DNA from 3 places in the Bacillus sp. AK031 genome. Region 1 is predicted to be linked to each of the others. Evidence: riboswitches for the same ligand, from Rfam matches in the RefSeq annotation. Region 1 holds a riboswitch; each other region holds the start of a gene.

Evidence for each region. A riboswitch is a leader RNA that binds a small molecule or an ion and turns the genes downstream of it on or off. The one in region 1 is predicted to bind thiamine pyrophosphate.
Region 2: linked by a shared signal. The riboswitch ahead of tenI (thiazole tautomerase TenI) and the one ahead of M1E09_RS17750 (acetylornithine deacetylase) in region 1 are both predicted to bind thiamine pyrophosphate.
Region 3: linked by a shared signal. The riboswitch ahead of M1E09_RS16710 (ABC transporter substrate-binding protein) and the one ahead of M1E09_RS17750 (acetylornithine deacetylase) in region 1 are both predicted to bind thiamine pyrophosphate.

The regions. Positions count from the first base shown of each region.
Region 1 covers NZ_CP096424.1:3,461,059-3,469,038, forward strand. The annotation lists gene M1E09_RS17745 (homoserine dehydrogenase) at 360-1,643, opposite strand; TPP riboswitch at 1,803-1,907, shown strand; gene M1E09_RS17750 (acetylornithine deacetylase) at 2,219-3,511, shown strand; gene tenA (thiaminase II) at 3,511-4,185, shown strand; gene M1E09_RS17760 (ABC transporter ATP-binding protein) at 4,178-4,957, shown strand; gene M1E09_RS17765 (ABC transporter permease) at 4,954-5,706, shown strand; gene M1E09_RS17770 (ABC transporter substrate-binding protein) at 5,703-6,707, shown strand; gene M1E09_RS17775 (homogentisate 1,2-dioxygenase) at 6,904-7,980, opposite strand, start outside.
Region 2 covers NZ_CP096424.1:2,322,146-2,330,125, reverse strand. The annotation lists gene M1E09_RS12060 (HIT domain-containing protein) at 1-17, opposite strand, end outside; gene M1E09_RS12055 (hypothetical protein) at 7-240, opposite strand; gene thiE (thiamine phosphate synthase) at 368-1,015, opposite strand; gene thiD (bifunctional hydroxymethylpyrimidine kinase/phosphomethylpyrimidine kinase) at 1,002-1,817, opposite strand; gene M1E09_RS12040 (thiazole biosynthesis adenylyltransferase ThiF) at 1,828-2,847, opposite strand; gene M1E09_RS12035 (thiazole synthase) at 2,844-3,617, opposite strand; gene thiS (sulfur carrier protein ThiS) at 3,614-3,817, opposite strand; gene thiO (glycine oxidase ThiO) at 3,829-4,971, opposite strand; gene tenI (thiazole tautomerase TenI) at 4,964-5,581, opposite strand; TPP riboswitch at 5,673-5,779, opposite strand; gene M1E09_RS12015 (glutathione peroxidase) at 6,021-6,584, shown strand; gene M1E09_RS12010 (hypothetical protein) at 7,540-7,980, opposite strand, start outside.
Region 3 covers NZ_CP096424.1:3,259,655-3,267,634, reverse strand. The annotation lists gene M1E09_RS16735 (HD domain-containing phosphohydrolase) at 1-159, shown strand, start outside; gene M1E09_RS16730 (hypothetical protein) at 319-1,509, shown strand; gene M1E09_RS16725 (ATP-binding protein) at 1,617-2,870, shown strand; gene M1E09_RS16720 (Fur-regulated basic protein FbpA) at 2,933-3,121, shown strand; gene M1E09_RS16715 (aldo/keto reductase) at 3,182-4,084, opposite strand; TPP riboswitch at 4,282-4,393, shown strand; gene M1E09_RS16710 (ABC transporter substrate-binding protein) at 4,522-5,532, shown strand; gene M1E09_RS16705 (thiamine-binding protein) at 5,547-5,837, shown strand; gene M1E09_RS16700 (ABC transporter permease) at 5,834-6,622, shown strand; gene M1E09_RS16695 (ABC transporter ATP-binding protein) at 6,600-7,343, shown strand; gene M1E09_RS16690 (transcriptional regulator SplA domain-containing protein) at 7,535-7,780, shown strand; gene splB (spore photoproduct lyase) at 7,792-7,980, shown strand, end outside.

The DNA.
Region 1 (7,980 bases):
TTCCTCGTTTTCACCGGACCGCAAGAGACGTTACCGGGCCAGTGAGATTTCATTCCCCCGTTTTCACCGGACCGCAAAGAACGTTATCGGGCCAGTGAGACTTCATTCCCTCGTTTTCATTGGGCCGTAAACCTCGTTATCGGGCCAGTGAGACTTCATTCCCTCGTTTTCATTGGGCCGTAAACCTCGTTATCGGGCCAGTGAGACTTCATTCCCTCGTTTTCATTGGGCCGTAAACCTCGTTATCGGTCCATTGGATCGCCGCCAAACTTGGTTTTCACTGTCCCATATAGAGAATTTACCCTTCAAAAACAAAAACCAGTACCTTTACTGGTTTCCCACAAAAACAAATTAAATTTCTAAATTTCTATTCTGTATGAACTGCCTACATCCCTGACAACCCTGGAGTCCCTCAGTCTGACCAGGATCTCTTCGAAACTCTTCTTCGATGCCTTGTGAGTAACCAGGACAATTTCGGAAATGCTCCCTCTTTTAGGATTCTGCCAGATCTTTTCCACACTTATTCCTTCTTGGGAAAAAAGCGACGTCACCTCTGCCAGCGTGCCTACTTCATCCTCAACCAACAGGCGGAGAAAGTACTTTTTGAACACTTCATCCGCTCCCTTGATTCTCTTTGGAAACTGCGGAAAGACGGCACTTCGGCCATTTACACCCAGTCTTATATTCCTCATGACTCCAACGAGATCTGATACCACTGCGGTGGCTGTCGGCATACTCCCTGCTCCCGGTCCATAAAACATCGTTTCGCCAACTGCATCTCCATACACATACACGGCATTATTCTCATTTTTGACCGCTGCAAGCGGATGGGTATCCGAGACCAGTGCAGGTTGTACGGTAACATCGATTTTGTCATCGTCCCTCTCAGCTACACCTATCAATTTCATCGTATACCCAAGTTTTTTCCCATAGTCAATATCTTCTTCTGTTACACTGGTGATCCCTTTATAGCTCACATCATTCAGTCCGACATTCATCGAAAATCCCAAGGTTGAGAGGATCGCCATCTTCCTTGCAGCATCTACTCCTTCTACATCCGCTTCTGGATCAGATTCGGCATAACCAAGTTCTTGCGCTTCCCTCAACGCCTCTGGATAGGACCTGTTCTCATCACTCATTTTCGTCAGGATATAGTTTGTTGTACCGTTGACAATGCCTACAATCTTATTGATCCTGTCAGATGCAAATCCATCTGCCACACTCCGCAGAATGGGAACCCCTCCTGCCACACTGGCTTCATAAAAAAGGTCACAGCCGTTCTCATAAGCAGCTTTCAGCAGTTCAGGACCATGCAGGGCCATCAAATCCTTATTGGCAGTCACAATATGTTTTTTATTATGGAGCGCTTTCAGAAGAAGTGTTCTGGTATAATCTATTCCTCCCATCACTTCGATAATAATGTCTATCTCCTCATCATCCAATATATCCCCGGGATTGACTGTGAGCAATGAAGGCTCAACTTCAGCATCTCTGCACTTTCCCGGATCCTGTACAAGAATTTTCTTTATTTTGACGGCGCAGCCAACTCCATGCACTAACTTATCCTGATGGTTTTCAATCACCTTCACTACTCCTGAACCTACAGTCCCAAAACCAAGCAAGCCTATCGAAATCTTTTCCAATCCTTAACCTCCAGTTCTCGATTCATATATTTTAAAAATGTATTCAGCAAGTTTCAGTGTATTCCTGCTCGATTTCAATATTAATTTTTATTTTATTTAAAGTTGCAGAAAGATTGATTGTATGATAGATATGTAATGTACGATAAATTTCATATTTTTTCACAACACTAGGGGTGCGTTTAAGCTGAGAGAGACATTTCTATGTCTTAACCCTGACTACCTGATCTAGGTAATACTAGCGAAGGGAAGTGGCGGACATATGTATGCATATGGGCAGCAGCAGGTTCCTGCTGGCTGTATTCTCTTTACATACTTAAATTTGTACCAAACCACTTTCTGACAGAAAGTGGCTTTTTGTTGTTTTAAAAGGCTGTTGTCGTATAGATTGTTGCTTTCGGAAAAATCCCAAGTGCCGGATTTTTCCCCTGGGTACAAGGTTTTTTCTCTCTGAACAGAGAGAGTAGCTCTTTTCTTTCTTGCTTACTAAGTTATTTCCTGTGGATAATGGCTATATTTTTTGGGGATTCATGTTAAATAGCAACAAAGTTTAAGAAAAGAGCCTTATAAAAAGGGGGATGGAAATTTTGCAGAAACTGATTGACAGCCTCATTCTTGATGCTGAAAACCGAAAGGAAGAACTGGTTGATCTTCTGTGTACACTGATTCGTTTCGAAACACCCAGCCCGCCGGCACGAAATACGGAGCATGCTCAGGAGTTCATTGCTTCTTTCTTGAAAGAAAATGGATTCGCAATCGATAAGTGGGATGTTTACCCGGGTGATCCAAATGTAGTTGGGATAAAAAAAGGAACCGAACCAGCCGGGCACCAGAGTCTGATCATCAACGGCCACATCGATGTGGCTGAAATTGATGAAAGCGAAACCTGGCATACCGGTCCATTTCAGCCAGAGGTAACGGAAGGCTATGTCATTGGACGCGGGGCAGCAGACATGAAAGGCGGTATTGCCGGCGCTTTGTTTGCCATTCAGTTATTGACTGAAGCCGGCATTGAACTCCCCGGGGATCTGATCTTCCAGTCGGTCATTGGGGAGGAGGTCGGAGAAGCCGGCACTCTTCAGTGCTGTGAACGCGGCTATAAGGCCGACTTTGCTGTAGTGGTGGACACCAGCGATCTTCATATACAAGGGCAAGGCGGTGTAATCACCGGCTGGATTACGATTAAGAGCCCGACGACCCACCATGATGCAACCAGGCGAAACATGATTCATGCCGGCGGCGGTTTGAATGGAGCAAGCGCAATTGAAAAAATGATGAAACTCATCCACGGTCTACAGGATCTGGAGCGCCATTGGGCAGTCACCAAGCATTATCCAGGGTTCCCAGCAGGATCCAACACCATCAACCCTGCTGTTATTGAAGGCGGCAGACATCCAGCTTTTATCGCCGATGAGTGCAAATTATGGATTACTGTCCATTTCTACCCGGATGAAACTCATGAAGAAGTGGCAAAAGAAGTAGAGAATCACATATTGGAAGTGGCCAAAGCAGATATTTGGATGAGGGATAACCCGCCGGTTTTTACTTGGGGAGGAACCTCCATGATTGAAGATAGAGGTGAGATTTTCCCGTCGCTGGAAGTTGACCCGGATCATCCGGGGGTAAGGACGTTATCTTCCACCCATACTTCACTGCTCGACCAGAAGGCAGAAATAGATGTATCGCCGACTGTCACTGACGGCGGCTGGCTCGGCAATGCTGGTATCCCGGCCGTCATTTACGGACCCGGTGACCTGAATAATGCCCACAGTGTCAATGAAAAAGTTTCAATAGATCAGCTGGTTCAATTCACTCAGGTGATGATCAAGTTTATTTATGATTGGACCCGTTCAAAGAAGGAGGATGAATAATGCAGTTTACTGACCGCTTGTTTGAGAAGGTGAAGCCTATTTGGCAAAAAAACCACCAGCATCCTTTCGTGCAGGGAATTGGTCTCGGTACGCTGGACAGAAAGAAATTCCGATTTTACATGGTACAGGATTATGTATATTTAATAGATTTTGCCAAACTGTTCGCTTTGGGAGCAGTAAAAGCGAAGGATACGAAAACAATGGGAGAATTCGCAAAGCTTCTGGATTCCACTCTTAATGAAGAAATGTCATTACATCGCCAATATGCGGAACGTTTCGGCATCTCAGCAGAAGAATTGGAAAGCGCGAACCCTTCTCCTATCACACTGGCTTACACTCACTACATGCTTCATGTCTCTGAAAATGGCACTCTCGCAGAATTGGTTTGTGCCCTCCTTCCCTGCATGTGGAGTTATTGGGAGATCGGAAAAGAGTTAAGTTTGATAGAAGGATCGACCAGCCATGAGTTTTATGGAGAATGGGTTTCGATGTATTCTTCCGATGAATTCGGATCTTTATCTCAATGGCTGATCTCCCTGCTCAATGAAATAACGGCCGGAAAAAGTGATGCAGAGCTCAATCACTTGGAAGAAATCTTCCTGAACACAAGCCGCTTTGAGTACATGTTCTGGGATATGGCTTATAACGAAGAAATGTGGCCTACCGATGAGTAACTCCCTGCTTCAACTGGACAACGTCTCTTTCACTTACCAAGGAGAGAAAAAACAGCTGCCTGTTCAAGTGCTGGAAAGGTTGTCACTCTCTATAGAACAAGGTGAATTTGTTTCAATCATCGGGCCAAGCGGATCCGGGAAAAGCACACTGTTCCGTCTGATTACGGGTCTTGAACAACCGTCAGGCGGAAGCATTCTTTTTGAAGGGAAAGCAGTCAAAAACCGCTTGGGGCAGGTAGGATATATGCCTCAGCAGGACCTCTTGATGCCATGGAGAACGGTCATGGAAAATGCTGCCCTGCCCCTTCAGCTGCAAGGAATGAAACGGGAACAGGCAGATGAAATAGTACGCGGGCTGCTCGACGAATTCGGCCTGAAAGGATATGAGGACCGTTTCCCCCATAAGTTATCCGGTGGCATGCGCCAAAGAGTCTCCTTTTTGAGAGCCGTCCTCAGCGGAAAGAATCTGCTTGTACTTGATGAGCCATTCAGTGCGTTGGATGCGATTACCAGACTTTCCATGCAGGAATGGCTGCTCGATCAATGGTACAAGCGGAAGAAGACAATCCTGTTCATAACCCATGATGTGGAAGAAGCATTATTTCTTTCTGACCGTATATTTGTATTCACCCAGATGCCGGTTTCCGAACTGAAAGAAATCACGGTTCCACTTCCACGGCCTCGAAAAATTGAAGACATGGCGGAAAAGGAGATCCAAACCCTTAAAACCAATCTGATTTCTGAGCTGAGGAAAATGGTGAATGTACTATGAGAAATTGGAATTATTATATCGCTTCCACTCTTGTGGTCTCTTCACTGCTGATTGTATGGCAAGTGGGGGCGAATTCTTACAATAAGCCCTTTATTCTGCCGACACCTGGTGGTATTCTCGCCGAGCTCTGGAATTTGAAGAAGATTCTGATCACCAAACATTTACCCGCCACGCTGATGATCATCCTTATCGGGTTGGCTATGTCGATTCTTTTAGGAGTTGCCCTGGCGGTTTCCATGAATTTCAGCAAAACAATTGAACGGGCGTTTTATCCGATACTGATCGCATCCCAGACCATCCCGATCATTGCGCTTGCCCCTATCTTTGTATTATGGTTCGGCTATTCAATTTGGAGCAAGGTCGTTGTCACCATTTTGATTACCTTTTTCCCGATAACGGTCAGTACCTTTGATGGACTCCGCTCGATCAACAAGGATCTTCGTGAACTGATGTTGACGATGGGAGCAGGAAAGCTGGAAATCTTTCTGAAGCTCAGTGTCCCTTCAGCACTCCCTTACTTTTTTTCAGGTTTGAAAGTAGCTGTGACCCTGAGCGTAATTGGAGCTGCTATCGGGGAGTGGCTTGGGGCCGAAGCTGGTTTGGGATACTTCAGCCGCAGGATGATGACCCAGTTCAACGGTGCCGCCGTGTTTGCGCCGATTGTTCTTTTATCCATTGCCGGTATTCTATTATTTTTGCTTGTAACGCTGCTTGAGAACATTTTATTAAAATGGAGGAAATCATTATGAAAAAAATGCTTTTGTTAACATTAAGTCTGTTTCTTGTTCTTGTTGGAGGGTGCTCCCAGGGAGACACAGCTGCCACCACAGAAGACAAAGAGCTGGAAAAAATGACAATCATGCTCGACTGGTACCCAAATGCCGTCCACAGCTATCTATATGCAGCGAAAGAAAAAGGCTACTTCAAGGAAGAAGGGCTTGATGTCGAAATCAAATTTCCGGCAAACCCGACAGACCCTATCAATCTCGCAGCTGCAGGACAGATCGATCTCGGCATTTCCTATCAGCCTGACGTGATCATCGCCAGAGCCAATGAGGATATCCCTGTCAAGTCAGTCTCAGCCATTGTCCGTTCTCCCCTTAACCATGTTGTGTTTCTGGAGGACAGCACCATTCAGTCACCTAAAGATTTAGAAGGTAAAAAGGTTGGATATCCTGGAATCCCGCTAAACGAAGCATTGCTTGATACGATGGTGAAAGCGGATGGCGGAGACCCGGAAAAAGTCGATACGATTGATGTAGGTTTTGAACTGGGTTCTTCCATTGTCAGTGAAAAAGCGGATGCTGTAATTGGGGCATATATTAACCATGAGGTTCCAGTCCTGGAGCATGAAGGGTTTAAAACTCGTTACTTCAATCCTGTTGACTACGGTGTGCCGAGTTTTTATGAGCTTGTATTCGTCACAAACGATGATACCTGGAATGAAAAAGAAGATAACATCCGCGCTTTTTGGCGTGCTGCTACTAAAGGCTATGAGTTCATGAAGGAAAAACCGGATGAAGCACTGAAAGTCCTTCTTTCTAACCAGGATGAGGCAAACTTCCCCCTTGTAGAGGAAGTTGAAAAAGAAAGCATCGACATCCTGCTTCCTAAAATGGAAACAGAAAATGAAGCATTTGGAAGCCAAAGTGAAGATTCCTGGCAGGAAACCATCGACTGGCTGAAAGACTCCGGCCTGATCGAAGAAAAGCCGAACACCGAAGATATTTTTGTTAATATAGCAGAGTAATAGAGATAGGCTGCGTTTTAGGATTCTCCCTTAAAACGCAGCCTAATTCTTTCACCTAATATAAAATCAAAATCTCCCGAAGAAATTTTCCCCTGATACTTATTAATGGGTAAGATAATAACAACATCATCAACTAACAGAGCCATTGAATAAGAACAAAGGGACTGGCTTTGAAAGCCAAGTCCCTTAATTCTGTTTATTCCATCCAAGTGTACATATAATTCTCGTCCTCGACATCATGGGCTTTTTTCACAATCTTCAATGGACGGAAGGTATCGATCATGACGGCAAGTTCCAGGGTTTCTTTCTTGCCGATACTTTTTTCCGTTGTGCCGGGGTGGGGGCCGTGCGGAATGCCGCTGGGATGAAGAGTGATCGACCCTTCACTGATTCCCTTTCTGCTCATGAAGTTGCCTTCTACATAGTAGAGAAGTTCATCACTATTCACATTACTGTGATAATAAGGAGCCGGAATCGATTCCGGATGATAATCATAAAGGCGCGGCACAAAGGAGCAGACAACAAAATTATGGCCTTCAAATGTCTGATGGACCGGCGGCGGCTGATGAACACGCCCGGTAATCGGTTCGAAATCCTCGATATTGAATACCCAAGGGTAAAGGTAGCCATCCCATCCAACTACATCAAGTGGATGATGATTAAGCACATGTGAATTCAGGAGGCCTCTGGATTTCGAAATGACTTCGTACTCTCCTTTTTCGCTGAATGTTTCCAGCTTTTCCGGTCCGCGGATATCGCGCTCGCAGAATGGACTGTGTTCAAGCAGTTGTCCGTACTCATTCCGGTATCTTCTTGGGGTAGTGATTTGGCTGAATGATTCAACGAAAAGGATTTTCGTCTGTTCTTCCGGAATGACACGATAGATGGTCCCGATCGGAATCACTACATAGTCGCCGGGGCGGTAAGTCAGTGTCCCGAACATTGTTTCCACGGTTCCTTTTCCGCGATGGATGTAAAGCATTTCATCCCCGTCACCGTTACGGTAATAATTCTCCATTTTGTCTGTCACTGAAATTGTCCCAATCAGTAAGTCTTCATTCCCTAGCAGGTATTCCCTTGCTTTCAAGGCATCCCCTGACTTTGTAACTTTATCAGTCAATAAATGGCGGTGTTTCAGTGCCTGGCTTTCCTCATATTCCGGGAGATAGGATCCCATCAATTCGGCTTTCGCCACCTCAGTAGGCATATGGTGATGATATAAAATTGATTGAGTCCCTGAAAACCCTTTTGTTCCCATTACCTGTTCACGGTA
Region 2 (7,980 bases), 1.1 Mb from region 1:
TAGAAATCATTCGTCACTAAACATTCCCCTTTGTTTTCCGAACTGTGCCGGTTCAACCTTTAATAGTATAAGTCCCGCTGTACTGCAGGCCAGGATGATCAACAATGCCAGAATATCCAGACTGTAAAAGGAAAAGAGTTCATGTGAAGAACGGCTGACGTCTAAAAGCCGAATGACAATGCCGATAATCGTCGAAGCTACCATCAATAACAGTACTGTTTTCTTCTGTTCAAAGTTCACTTATATTCTCCCCTTCACAATTCTTTACCATTTAGACGAATGGAGAGAGAGGAATGTTTCGATTTTTGTAAAAAATTCTGAAAAATAATACAAAACCCGACTTTTGGACCAGCCGGGTTTTGTATAGTCACAGATTAACATTATCCGTTATAGCTTTTAATCTTGCAGCGGCATCCTTTGGAGAAGGACTATTGCTGATTTCAGATATGACTGCAATCCCATCTGCCCCTGCTTGTAATACCTGTGCGGCATTCCTATGCGTAATCCCCCCGATGCCGACAAGCGGATGATGGATTCCTTCTGTCCTCATCTGTTTAATGACACCAGGGCCGCTGACAGGCCTTGTATTTGATTTTGTTGTTGTCTGGAACATCGGCCCGACACCCAGATAATCCGCACCAGCTTCTATTGCACTTCTTGCTTCTTCGGGATCATGTGCCGATATCCCCAGGATCTTATCGCCGATACGCTTCCTTACTTGATGAGGATGATCATCTTCCTGACCAATATGCACTCCATCCGCATCAAGTAGCAATGCCAACTCAATATCGTCATTAATAATGAAAGGTACAGCATGGTCCCTGCAGATCGCCTGGAGCTCTTTTGCAAGCCTTATGGACTTTTCACCCTGGAGACAACCTTCCCCTTTTTCACGAAACTGGAACATCGTCACACCGTTCGATATCGCATCAAGCAGCACTGACTTTGGATCTCCGCTGCAATTGACACTGCCCATAATAAAATATATAGAGAGTGATTCCTTAAGCTTCAACATGTGTCAGCTCCTGGCTGTTATAGGCCCAGTGGTTGGTAGGTCCATGTCCTGAACCGATTTTGAGGTCCTGTTTGATGGCTTCATGGATGAATGATTTTGCTACTTGAATGGCTTGCTGCAGAGAATGCCCTTTCGCCAACTGTGCTGCGATGGCTGCCGAAAAAGTACAGCCTGTGCCGTGAGTATTACTGGTGTGGAGCCGGGGTTTACTGAATGTCTCAAAAGTGACTCCATCATAAAAAAGATCATCTGCGGAATCACTTTCATCATGTCCCCCTTTAATGACTACCGACTGTGCACCCAATTCAATCATGGCATTAGCCGCTTCTTTCCGTCTGGAGAAACTGTCAATTTTCATTCCGGTAATTACTTCAGCTTCAGGAATATTCGGTGTAATGACAGTGCTGAGCGGGATCAGCTTTTTCCTTAATGCCTCAATGGCTTCTTCTTGCAGAAGTGGAGATCCTCCTTTGGCGATCATCACCGGATCGACAATAATATTGTTCCATTGGTACTTGCCAATGGCTTTTGCCACCACTTCAATCACATCACTGTTAAACAGCATGCCTGTTTTGACAGCCTGAGGGGCAAGGTCGACGGCAATGGATCCGAGTTGTTCTTTAATGGCCTCCAACGACATAGGGTAAACGCCCTGGACCCCCAACGTATTCTGTGCCGTTACGGCTGTGATGGCGGACATCCCATATACTTTCAATTCCTGAAAGGTTTTCAGGTCTGCCTGGATGCCTGCTCCGCCACCGCTGTCCGATCCGGCAATGGTCAGTGCTTTTACTGTTTCCATGTTAAACCTCCTAACCTAAATAGCGGTGATAGATTTTCTTCGCTTCTGTAATATCTTTGGTGCCATGAATCAGTACCCGTCCGTCTTTAAATAGTACCAGGCGGTGCTCATCCATCTCACAAGAAAGCAGGAATGGATTTCTTTCCACCTTGCCCCCAGCGCTGCGCAGCGTGTCAGCCAAAGTTTCCAGATCCCTATCCTGATGGGACTGCGGCCGCAATTGGACTGTGTTTCTTCCGCAGAGGACAGCCGTTTTCGTTTGATTCTCATATTGTAAAAATGGGTAGGTTGGTTTAGTACCGCATGAGAGACACTCGTCTTTTTTTAAACTGCCTACTGCAATTGAAGCATTTTGGTTTTGCCATAAATCGAAGGTTACAAGTTTCTTTCGAATGTGGGAATAATCTTCCACCAGAATTTTTAATGTTTCAGCTGTCTGGCAGGCAACCACCATTCCGACAGCAGGGCTGATGATACCTGCTGTATCGCATGTTGCACCGCCAAGGGGTACGGATTCCATTAAACAATGCAGGCAGGGTGTTTCATCTGGAATTATGGTATAAGAGATTCCGTAGCTCCCTACGCAGGCGCCGTAAACCCAAGGAATTTTATATTTCTGGGATATATCATTTATGATCATTCTTGTATCAAAGTTATCAGTAGAATCAAGAATAAGATCGATACCATCTTGCAATCTCTCAAAATCTTCTACTGTAGCATCTGTCACGATTGCTTTCACTTTGACTTCCGAATTAATCTGATCGAGCCGGTTCTTGGCTGCAACAGCTTTGGGTGTACGTTCCTTGGCATCCTGTTCTGTGTACAGCTGCTGGCGCTGCAGGTTGCTCCATTCGACATAATCACGGTCAACAATCGTTACTTTGCCGACACCTGCACGAACCAGTGCTTCTGCATTGCCGCTTCCAAGCGCACCGGCCCCTATGATAAGTACATGTTTCTCCGCCAGTTTTTTCTGGCCTTCCATTCCTATCCCGCTGAATAGTTCTTGTCTTGAATAGCGTTCAGTCAAACAGTACTCATTCCTTCCAGGGGACTGCTTGCCGTTGCATATCTTTTCTTCGGAATCCGTCCAGCTTCGTATCCCAGTCGGCCTGCTTCTATCGCAAGCTTCATTGCTTCCGCCATTTTAACAGGATCCTTTGCCGCTGATACAGCTGTATTCAAAAGGACGCCATCAGCACCAAGCTCCATGGCATAAGCTGCATCCGCAGGTGAACCAATCCCGGCGTCAACAATAACCGGTACTGTTGCCTGCTCAATAATGAAGCTTAAATTAAGCGGGTTGATAATCCCCTGGCCTGATCCAATAGGAGAAGCACCAGGCATGATGGCATGTACACCCATCTCTTGCAGTCTCTTTGCGAGCAGGACATCATCAGATGTATAAGGAAGAACGGTAAAGCCTTCTTTCAGAAGTTCTTCTGTTGCTTTCAGTGTTTCGATCGGGTCAGGCAGCAGTGTTTTAAAATCACCGATCACTTCGACCTTGATCATGTCACAAAGGCCTGATGCCTTCGCGAGTTTGGCTGTCCTTACAGCTTCCTCTGCTGTTTTGGCACCCGCTGTGTTAGGCAGCAGCGTGTACTTCTCAGTATCCAATTTTTCAAGAAAGTTAGGCTGGCTCGGTTCGAAAATATTCATGCGTCGAACGGAAAACGTCAGTACTTCTGTTTCTGACACATCAACGGCTTTCTTCTGGGTATCAAAGTCGGGATATTTACCAGTACCTAAAAGCAATCTGGATTTAAATTCATAAGAACCAATTTTCAACATGTTCATCCGCCTCCTACAAAATGTACTATTTCAACTATATCTCCATTGGCTAACTTGGTTTCTGCATGTTTGCTTTTTTCCAAGATCTCAGCGTTCAATTCTACGATGGCGACTTTCTTGTCTAATTTAAAGTGTGCCAGCATTTCTTCCACTGTCTCTATAGAGTCAGGAACCTGCACTGCATCACTATTAATCACTAGATTCATTGGACATCCTCCTATGAAGTGGAAATTCTTTGGTTGGTACGGTTAACTCTGAAAGCTTCATATAATTTGCTTTCTTCATCCGTAACGCTATTTTCAATCAGATCCGAAACTATTTTTCCTGTTATCGGGCTTAATAAAATTCCGTTACGATAATGGCCTGCAGCGATATAAAGGCCTTCAATGGAAGGGTGGATCCCTATATAGGGCAAACCATCTCCCGTCTGAGGACGTATTCCTGCCCAGGCTTTTTCCCAGCTTGCGTTGCCGATGTCGGGGACCAGGGAAAGAGCCTTTTTGGACAAGGCAGAAATCCCCTTCAAAGAAACATTCTTATCGAAACTGTTCAAGCAGCTAGTCGCCCCGATGATCATCCGGCCATCTCTTTTGGGGACAATATAACATCCTTGATCGGAAAAGATGGTTGCATTGATCAGCGGGCGAGATGGAATGACAGAGAAGCACTCGCCCTTAACAGGGTAAATATCTAATGAAATTCCTGTCTCTTCTAAAAGTTTTCCAGCCCAAGCCCCGGAAGTAACGGCAACATTCGCGGCGGTAAATGTCCCCACCGATGTCTTAACACCTTCCACACTTAGTTGGTTGTAAAGCAGCTTCTCCACTTCACAAAATTCAATAACGTCCGCTCCTTTAGCCATGGCGGCTTTGGCAAAAGCCTGTGATAATTGCGGAGCCTGGAGTTGACCGTCATTCGGGATCAGCATCCCGCCTGATAGATGGGATGAAAGAAAAGGTTCATGCTGTTTCAAAGTGTGACCGTCCAGCCATCTGACTCCGGAATCCCACTCTCGATGGAACTGAACCTGTTCTTGTAATAAAGTAATTTCTTTTTCATTTTGTGCAACTTTGATCATGCCTTTATTAACAAGCCCAATATGAATGCCCGTAAGTTCCTCCAACTCCTGAATCAGAGTTGGAAACATCCTGCGGCTTTTGAGGGCAAGCTTTAACATGGCAAGGTTTTCATCAATCTCGGCCTGAGCTCCAAGCATTCCAGCTGCGGCAGAGGATGCCTCGGATGATAATTTATTTTTATCAAGAATAAGTACCTTCCTGCCCAGTTTTGTTTGCTGAAATGCGATAGAGCTCCCGATAATTCCTCCTCCGACAACAATAAGGTCGTATTTCTTATTCATGAAACACCATCTCCAATTGTTTTTGATAGGCTATGGCGGTCTCTGTTTGTTTGTCTGTATTGAATAATCCTGACATGACAGCAATACCAGAGACACCGGCTTTAACAACTTTATGCAGGTTATCCAGCTTAATGCCCCCAATGGCCAGGACTGGTATAGTAAGCGATGCGGTAATGGAGCTCAAATCTTCTAAACCATTAGGCTTCAGCCCCGATTTAGAGCCTGTTTCAAAAACATGGCCATACAAAATATAATCCGCTCCCTCTCTTTCTGCTTGAAGTGCTTCCTGTAAGGAATGAACGGATTTTCCGATCGAGAGTTGTGGGAAGGCATTTCTGACAGTACTGACAGGCAAACTATGATAGCCCAGCTGAACTCTGCTGATTCCGGCAGCCATTGCTGCATCTACCCTGTTATTGATAATGATCTTATCCGAAGGGACACCCTTTTTAATCATCAGTTGCGTCAGCTCAAATATTTCTCTGGCAGTCTTGGCATGTTCCCTTATATGTATGGCCTCAACAAATGGACTGATCAGTAAAGCCTCGGACACCGTGTCTTCAACCGATTTCCCACCAGTGGTAACGGCATGCAGCACAGGTTTTTTCATAATGATAACCCCTTTGGTGAATACTTCTGGAAATAAAAAAGCCGCCTCCCTGAATATGCAGGAAGGCGGCTTGATTAATCTTTGAAAATCGTAATCAATCGCTGCACTTCCCTCCGCTAGTATGAACTAGATCAGGTTCAAAGGGTCTTAAAGTTATACCTTAATCTCAGCCTTTACAAGGCTCCCCCAGTGGTTTTGGTGACTATTTATTTATAAGCATTCTAACATATCAAATCAGAATATCAAACTATTTAGTATGATTTTTTCGAAAGTGCTGGTTGGGAAGTGGGTTTAATGATAGTGAAGGTTGGGGTGGAAATGTTGGGCACGCTTAACTTGAGGCAATTTAATTGATTGATTGTATTGAACATGTATAATGAATGTATGACTTATTACATAGTTCTTTGATACTATTAAATATAATCCAGGAGGTAATAGAATGAGTATTTATGATTATTCAGCGGTTTCAATGAATGGTGTTGAAAAAGCACTGGAAGAATATAAAGGCAAGGTGGTCATGATTGTCAATACAGCCGGCAGATGCGGATTCACTTATCAGTATGAAGACCTGCAAAAAATGTATGACCGCTATAAAGATAAAGGGTTTGTGATATTGGGCTTTCCTTGTAACCAGTTCGACAATCAGGAGCCGGATTCTAATGAACAAATCCAAAACAGCTGTCTGCTGAATTATGGGGTTAACTTTCCATTGTTCCAGAAGGTTAATGTCAGGGATGAAAATATGCATCCTTTGTTTAATTACCTGACCCATCAAAAATCATTTGATGGTTTCAATAAAGCACATCCGGTGGCAAAGATCTTAATCCCGCTTCTCAATGCCAAGCACCCGGAATATCTGACAGACGATTACTCGATCAAGTGGAACTTCACTAAATTCCTGATTGATACCAATGGTGAAGTTGTGAAGCGGTTTGAGTGTACAACCGATCCCATTGATATGGAGCAGGATATCGAAGAACTGCTGGCGTCAGTTGCTATATAAATCAAAAAAAGGGCATTCGCTTAACGGGTTCAGTTTTGAAGTACAAACATCTAATTAACAAATGAAATTGTGGAGCTTTTGTAGTTGAAATTCAATCATATCTGAATAAAAAAATGGTCAGAGGCTGATGTGCACCTGACCGGTTTTTTTTATTGCCGGTTATTCAATTAACGCCCCAGATGGCTGAATAGTTGAGCATCAGATCCACCGTTCACCTTTTGCATTCTTAAAAAAATGAAATCAGGTTCTCTGCTAGTTGAGATTTATAAAGGGAAAAATTCCCCTTATTTAGCAAATTGTGCTGAAAACAGCTTAAATAGCGGGAGAAATTCCTCTTATTTGAATCAAAAATTGTAAAAATAGGTACCTTTGACTGAAATAGAGGGAAAAATTCCCCTTATTTTATCAAAAACTACTTCTAATCTGCATTTAACGGGAAAATTTCCCTTTATTTAAGCTAACAGCATTTTTAGCCAACTCGTGAGTTTCTTCAAGTAATCTGCTCCGTTAATGGAAGATTCTGTTCTTTTCATTTTATCATACATACTGACCTTTTTTTAAAAATATCTGTCACTTAAATGTATCGGAAACCGCACAACAAATTTAGAAGAACAGAAAGTTCTGTCACCTGCATTTTGGGTTACATTTTATCATACAAAAAGAGCATAATTATTGGCATAAACACCGCTAAATCAAGAAAAAACAAGTGACAAATTCGATGCGAATTGTCACTCATTTTGATGTGCATTTTTTAGTTGTGTACTCCAAAACCGAACCCGTTACCATTCGCTGCCCTTTTTTTGATTTTTATAAGGAGTGGCGTACTGATTGCCGCTCATGGCTCGCTGCCATTTTCTCAGGGGTGGCCAGTGCTTCAAAAATTTCATGTACAGGATTTAGAATCTTAATCTTAGTTGTAATGCTGTTATTCATATCTTCTAACTTCCTTTCACATTTAAGTATGTTTTATTCTGTAAACCTGCATATTCAAATCTTCATGATTCCATGATGCTATTACATCTTCTGCTTTCTGAACCTGCCAAGGGTTAAACATGGTTTGTCCGTGTTTGTTAAAACAATAGATTGCACTTAACAGGTAAGCGGCATGGACGATCTGTTCTTGCTGGTTTTTCCAGACTAAAACATCCCGTTTTTGCAAGTATTCCGCAGATACAGGATTGTATTGTTCTGTTTTTAATATAGAAGCAAAGCGCTCGGGCTGCATCCACTCCTCAATTAGCTTAGGGTTATTGCTTGCTGCGACCGCTGTTGCAGCAAGACAATTCGGTCCATTTTTCGTTGAAAACGAATCAAAGAAAGGTGAGATACCAGTGAATTCTTCCATTAGTTTCATACAGAGGCTTTGAGGCAGCTGCGGGAGCACAGGATGATCAAC
Region 3 (7,980 bases), 200 kb from region 1:
ATTCTTGAAGGCCGGGGGACGCAATTTGATCCGGATCTATTAGATATTTTTAAGAAGGTATATCCAGAATGGGTTGAACATGCCAAGAAGTTCAAGTCAGAATTTAGCGCTCAGGAACCTCAAGAATTAAATTCTTTGAGAAAAGGGGTGAATTTATGAAAATCAAAAAGCTAAAGTCTTTGAAAACAACTTGCTGGTGGTGCTTATTTATTAGATAAAATATATGAGTTATGGGGGTGCTTGCTTTTGTGCAGCATCCCTTATTTAATAGAGTTCTTTTTGTTATGATAAAACAATCTTTAAAGGCGGGCGACACTATTGCTTACTAGAGAGAGTAAAGTATTTCTGCAGCCATTTGTTATTAGAAAAGATAAAAGTAGTTACATATTGGAAAACAAGCAGACTAATGAATTTTTTGAGATGCCTGTAGTTTGTATAGATGCAATAGAGTTGTTGGAGAGGGGGCAGAGTTTAGACGAAACAGAAAAAATACTGAAGCAAAAATATCCGGATGAAAGTATAGATGTAATTCAATTTATAATTGATTTGAAAGAGTTAAATTTACTTAGACGGATTGATGAAGAAGAAATAACAGTGAAAAGCGAAGCATCTAAACCTTTTATGTTCTTTTGGGTATCACCCTATTTAGGAAAATTCTTTTTTAATAAGTTTAGTATGAGGTTCTATATATTCATTTTTTTAGTAAGTATGATTTTTGTAGCTTTTAAACCATCTTTGTTTCCTAGTTATGAAGATATATTTATTTTTGAGACAATGCTCTATAATATTTTTGTTTTTATGGTGATTTCCCTTTTATTAATTCTGGTTCATGAAACCGGGCATGTCCTTGCTATAAGGTCGTTCGATCTTCCTACCAGAATAGAAGTTGGGCACCGCCTTTTCTTCATTGTATTGGAAACTGACATGAGTGCAGGGTGGAAGCTTAATTCAAGTGAGAGGAATACTCTATTCCTGGCTGGCGTCTGCTTTGATATTACAGTCCTGTTTTTCAGTTTCACTGTAACATTGTTAATTCAGCCTCTAAATAATTCCTTACTTTTAGATATATTAGCGTTAATTAATCTTAATATATTCTTAAGGCTCTTATTTCAATGTGGTTTATATATGAAAACGGACTTCTATTACTTGCTGCAAAACATGACAGGTTGCTATAACCTAATGGAAGACTCTATCACTTATTTAAGCAGGAAGTTCGCTTTAGTAAATAAAGAAAAAGCTGGGCAACTTGATGAAGAAAAAAAGATTATCAAATGGTACAGCCTCCTATTTATTTCTGGAACAATAATTTCACTCATAATATTTGCCGGCTATCTTATACCTCAGCTGATTTATACAGTTAACAGAGCTTATCATTCTTTGCAGTATCCATTTGGCACTCTAAAATTCTGGGATGGTTTAGCCGTTATTCTACAAATTATTTTTATAGCGATTGTACTTGTATACTCATGGATGAAAAGTATAAAAAGTAACTTTCAACAAAAGAGTTAAAACTAAATTTCTACAAATTTCTACAAATTCAACCCAAAACGTGTATACTATAATTTAGTTGAACGGTAATGAAAAGTTATTTTGTTGTTGTCCAGGAGGCTGGTTTGATGGAGTTTATCTCCAAGAATATTAAGATGCTGGAAACAGAAGAAATTAAAGCTCTTAAAATGTTTATCCCATTATTCTTTATAATATATATTTTTTATGATTTTGCTTACTACTATTTACTTCCTTACATAAGTGGAGAGAGGCCTGCCTTATGGGAAGGCATTTCTGAAGGGATAGCTCTTTATATCTATATACTGGCCTATCTTCCAGTTGTCATCCTATTGGTTAAAAAGGGTATGGCATATTATGGTAAATATTTGTTGTTTGCAGCATATACTTCTGCAGAAGTTTTTAATAACTTTCTCTTTCACTTTGGGAGTGCATTAGAATTAAGGAATGGAAACATAGCCGAGATATTTTTTATTTTATTTGCCCCTATTTTCATTAATAAAAAATATTTTTATATTGTCTTTGGAATAACAACTATTAAATATGTTTTTCTTTATATTTGGGTTTATAATAATGTCCAGGTTATTCTGGGTTACGTGTTAGTGTTTATATTTGCTTTACTGGCTTTCTTACTGTTGAGGCGTTTCAGTTCGTACGTAAAGGCTACTATAGAAATAAGTAACGAACTGCGCAACACTGAAAAGCTGGCAACCGTAGGAAAGTTTGCGACGTCTATCAGCCATGAAGTTAGAAATCCATTGGCCTCTCTTAAAGGGTTTACGCAGCTGCAGAATGAAAAGCACCCGGAGGATAGTGAGTATTACAATATAATGACGAAAGAAATAGATAGAATCACTTCCTTACTGGATGATCTTTTGGTTATCGGGAAGCCAAAAGGGATGGATGTTGAGCCTCATGACTTTAACAATATTATTGAATATACTCTAAAGGTTATGGAGAACGACGCAAACCATCAGGAGATTCATTTCGAAAGCGATCTCGAGGAAGGGCTTCCGCAAATTGAATGTGATGCCAAGCATATCAAGCAGGTGTTGATCAATTTGATCAAAAATGGAATTGAAGCAATGCCAACAGGCGGAAATCTAACAATCAAAACGGAAAGCCTTGAAGAAGCGAGTCTCGTTAAGCTTATGATTCGAGATGAAGGAGATGGAATTTCTGAGGAGAATCTTAAACAGCTGGGAACTCCATTCCACACAACCAAGTCAGATGGAACCGGTCTTGGGCTTATGGTGAGCTTCAAGATCATCGAGGAACACAATGGCACCATCCATTATGAAAGCAAGGAAGGTACAGGTACAACCGTTTCTATCGTCTTACCTGTCACTCAGTCTTTTTCATAGAGTTTATGGTCAGAGGTTAGAAAAGCAGAAAAGCGGGTATACTCTTCTCGGAGGGATAAACCGTGCATCAGAGAAATACAAAAACAACAGAAGATTTCTATATTAAACAATTATTAAGAATAGGAATTTATAAAATATCTGACAAACAACTATATGAACTGAGCAAGAATGAACTGCAGAGAGAGTATCTGGAACATTATGTAGAGGGTTCTTTGAACAAGGTTATGGGAAATCATCTAAGTGAAGCTTGAAACAAGGAAGAATCCTGCCGATTTCGGCAGGATTCTTTTTGAGTTGATGACACCTTTGGGTTATGGTACGTCATGTCCCATAGAGCTTTGCAGGATCTCAAACCACTGGTCATGATCCAGCTTGATATCAAGAGAAGCAACAGCTGTCTGGATTCTCTCAATTCTTCCGGACCCGATGATAGGAAGAATTCGTGCAGGATGGTTAAGCAGCCATGCAAAAATAATCTGGTCGATTCCCCCTGCATTTGTTTCTTCTTTGATTTTTTCAAGGGTGTTCAGCAGGCGGACTGATTTTTCATCCTCGCTTGCAAAAATTTTACCTCCCGCTAATGGGGACCATGCCATAGGCGGGATTCTATTTTGCAAAGCGTGATTCAACGTGCCGTCTTCAAAATTTTCAAGTTCATATGGTGACAATTCAATTTGGTTGGTCACCAGTGGGAAATCCAGATAAGATTGAAGCATGCTGAACTGGTGATCCTTAAAGTTTGATACACCAAAATATCTTATTTTCCCCTCTTTGTGAAGCTGGTTGAAAGCTTCTGCCGTCTGCTCAGGGTCCATGAAAGGGTCCGGCCGGTGAATCAACAGGACGTCTATGTAATCTGTTCCTAAGTTCTTGAGTGAGTTTTCCACAGACTTCATTATGTGTTCTTTACTTGTATTATAGTGATGTGTTTTGTGCTGGGGACGGTTCTTAGAAGGCAGTACAATGCCGCATTTAGTGACGATTTCCATTTTCTTGCGTAAAGAAGGTTTTAAGGAAAGGGCATTCCCGAATAATTCTTCACATGTATAGCTTCCATAAATGTCTGCATGATCAAATGTAGTGATTCCGGTTTCCATTACTTCTTCGATCAACCTTAACGTTTCTTCTTTGGATTGCTGCCAATCCGATAGGCGCCAGAGCCCGTGGACAAACCTTGAGAATGTAAGGTCTTCTGCCAGATGTATTCTTTCCATTTGTGATCCTCCTCGTCAACATTCTTCGGTTCATTATAACCTGTATATACCCAACATCAAAACAAGAGGGCCTGCAACCTCGCTTCACCGCGTTAAAGCGCAAAGAGGGACAGTCCCTCTTAATGCTTTAAAGCATTAAAATACTTGAAATACCGGGATGTTTATGTCAAAGTAAAGAATGGAAAATAATAAATATGCGAGAATAGTGGGGGGACCAGTGAAGCTGGTTGAGATAGTATCCTTGATAGATACTGACCCTTGGAACCTGATCTGGTTGAAGCCAGCGTAGGGAACATATTCTAAACGGTTCATCTGTTTTCAATATGCGTCCCGGGTTCTTTCCCGAGGCGCTTTTTTATTGTCAGAAAGCTTGCAATCAAATTAGGGAACGTCCCTATTCTCTCGTAAATCTTTACTTTATAAAGGTGGAAAATAAAATGAAAAAAGCTTTATTAGCATTATTCTCAGCGGTTCTGATTACTGGCTGCGGACAGACAAATAATTCAGGACAGAATGACAACGCAAACGATGGCGGAGGGGAAACGGAAACTTTAGAAGAGGTATCCGTTGTGTTGGACTGGACACCTAACACCAATCATACGGGGCTGTATGTTGCGAAGGAAAAAGGTTACTTTGAAGAACAAGGTCTTGATGTGGAAATCATTATGCCAGGTGAAGCGGGAGCAGACTCTATTGTTGCTTCCGGACAAGCTGAATTCGGGGTTGGTTACCAGGAAGGTGTGACACAGGCTCGGGTCCAGGATGTCCCGCTTGTATCGATTGCCGCTGTTATCCAGCATAACACGTCAGGATTTGCTTCTCCTGCCGAAAAGAACATTGAAACACCTGAGGACTTTGAAGGAAAGACTTACGGGGGCTGGGGATCACCAGTTGAAGAAGCTGTCATGGCTTCCATCATGAAGCAGGAAAATGCCGATGTCGAAAAAGTTGATTTCGTAAATATGGGTGACAGTGATTTCTTTACTGCCGTTCAAAGGGACATTGATTTTGCTTGGATCTATTATGGATGGACAGGAATCGAAGCAGAGCTTAGAAATGAAGATATCAATATGATATATTTAACAGACTACTCAGAGAAACTGGATTATTATACTCCTGTACTGACGACGAATGAAGAAATGATCGCTGAAAATCCTGAAACGGTTGAAGCGTTTGTTGCTGCTGCATCTAAAGGATATAACTTTGCCATCGAAAATCCGGAGGAAGCTGCTCAGATTCTGATTGATGCGGCACCTGACCTGGATGCGGACCTCGTGAAGAAAAGCCAGGAATGGCTTGCCTCAAAATATACAGATGATGCTCCAAGATGGGGAGAACAGAAGCTGGCAGTATGGGAAAACTACGCAAATTGGATGTATGAAAATGAACTTCTGGAATCAGAATTGGACGCTGAAAAAGCATTCACGAACGAATTCTTGCCAGAGTAAAAGGTGGGTTTAAGATGGAGAACAGTTTAGTAAGTATTCAAATATTACCTAAAACAAAAGAGGGTGAAGATGTCATTCCATATGTTGATGCGGCGATTTCAATTATTGAGGATTCAGGGGTTAAATATGAAGTGCACCCGCTTGAAACAACAATGGAAGGAAATTTAAGCGACTTAATGAAAATCATTGAAAAAATGAATGAGAAAATGATTGAAATGGGAAGCAGGAATGTGATCTCCCAAGTGAAGATTCTTTATCAGCCAAGCGGGATTTCCATGGGAGAATTAACGGAGAAATATCGATGATAAACAGATTCCTTCAGAGAGGATGGCGGCCAACCGTGGTCATCATCCTTTTGTTCATTATATGGGAGGCAAGTACAAGGATCGCTGACATACCAAAATGGCTGCTCCCTTCTCCAACAGGTATCGGAACAGAAGCAATTGCTGTCTGGCCGTCATTTCAGGAACACTTGACTTCCACTGTCTTTTTAACCGTTTTGGGCTTTTTGATCGGGTGCGGCATCGGTCTTATAGTAGCAGTAGGACTTCACTTGGTGCCGGTTTTGAGGGAGTCCGTTTATCCACTGTTGATCTTGTCCCAAAACATTCCCATCATTGTACTGGCACCCTTGTTGGTGGTATGGTTTGGATTCGGTCTTCTTCCTAAAATGATCGTCATTACACTTGTATGTTTTTTCCCGGTTGCCGTAGCAGCATTGGATGGATTCAGGCAGACGGGCAGTGAACTGAAACACTATATGCAAATGGCTGGTGCGAGCAAGATGCAGATCTTCCGGAAACTTGAGTGGCCGCACTCTCTTCCATCCATTTTTTCTGGATTGAAAATTTCCGCGACCTATAGTGTCATGGGGGCTGTCATATCTGAATGGCTTGGGGCGAAGCAGGGAATTGGTGTATTCATGACCCTTGCTTCTTCTTCCTTCAGGACAGACCGCGTTTTTGTCGCTATTTTTGCGATCATGCTGTTGAGTTTATTATTTTTTGCCCTCATTATCGGTTTGGAAAAGTGGCTGATTAAGTGGAGGCCGAAAGGAGAAGAGAAGGATGGAAAAGCTCAAAATCGATAATTTGCATAAGTCGTTTGATCACCAGCAGATATTGGATGATCTTTCCCTTTCAGTCGGGGATGGAGAGTTTCTATCCATTCTTGGTCCTTCAGGAAGCGGAAAGAGTACTTTATTTCATCTCATTGGCGGTCTGTATTCTCCTGAAAAAGGAAGCATTAGATTAGACGGGCAGAATATAAATGGCCAAAGAGGATATATCAGCTATATGCCTCAGGCGCCTTCCCTCTTACCGTGGAGGACTGTGGAAGATAATGTACTGCTTGGCCAGGAATTATCTGGAGAGAAAGATAAAGAGGGAGCCCGTAAAATGATTCAGAGGGCCGGTCTTGAAGGCTACGAGAAGTCCTATCCTCATGAGTTATCGGGAGGAATGAAGCAGAGGGTAGCCTTTATTCGGGCATTGCTCAGTCCGCAGCCAATCATCTGCCTTGACGAACCTTTCTCAGCCCTGGATGAATTCACCCGGCTGGACATGCAAAAGTGGCTTTTGTCCATGTGGGAGGAAAATAAGAGAAGCGTCATATTTGTCACCCATAATATTGAAGAAGCTTTATTCTTATCTGACCGACTGATCGTTCTGTCTCAGAGACCGGCCACAGTGAAGAAAGAGTTCAAGGTTCCTTTTTCCAGACCGAGAGATGAGAAGCTTGTGCTGTCGGAAGAATTCCTTCAATGTAAAAAAACCATCTATAACGAGCTGGTAATCAATGATGAAAGCTGACTATGGCATCATTGATTCCCATATAACCTAAAAGCCTTTCCAAAACGGGAAGGCTTTTTTTGCTTCATTTGTACCAGTCACTGTGGTGTTTGAAAATTCCAGGCGTGCCTTTCACCCAAATAAAACCAGATATAAAAACCTGGCCCTGAGGGAAAATGAGTTTATACTGTTTTAAGGAAAGGGTGTTATGTATGGAGCTGAATAATGAGTTGACTCCTTATCGGGCGGGGGATATCGTATATGTGATTTATCGGAATCCCCATACGCAGAGTGTAGCAAATGTACAGGAAGCTGCAGTTGTTCATGATCCGGAGGACCCTTCACAGCTTGCTTTATTTTTGTACGAGACCTATTACCCATTAAATGATGAAATTGCTGTATACTCGACGGCTGACCAGGCAGAGCAGGCTTATTCGAGTTATTTTGGCGGATTATAGGCGGTGGCAGGATGATAAAGCCGTTTGTACCGCAACTTGTATATATTGAACCAGGGGCACTGGAATACCCCCTTGGCAAGCAGTTGAAAGAGAAATTCGAGAAGATGGATATTGAAATCCGCGAGACGACTTCTCATAATCAGGTCCGCAACCTGCCGGGGGACAATCACTTTCAAAAATACCGGGTCGCCAAATCCACC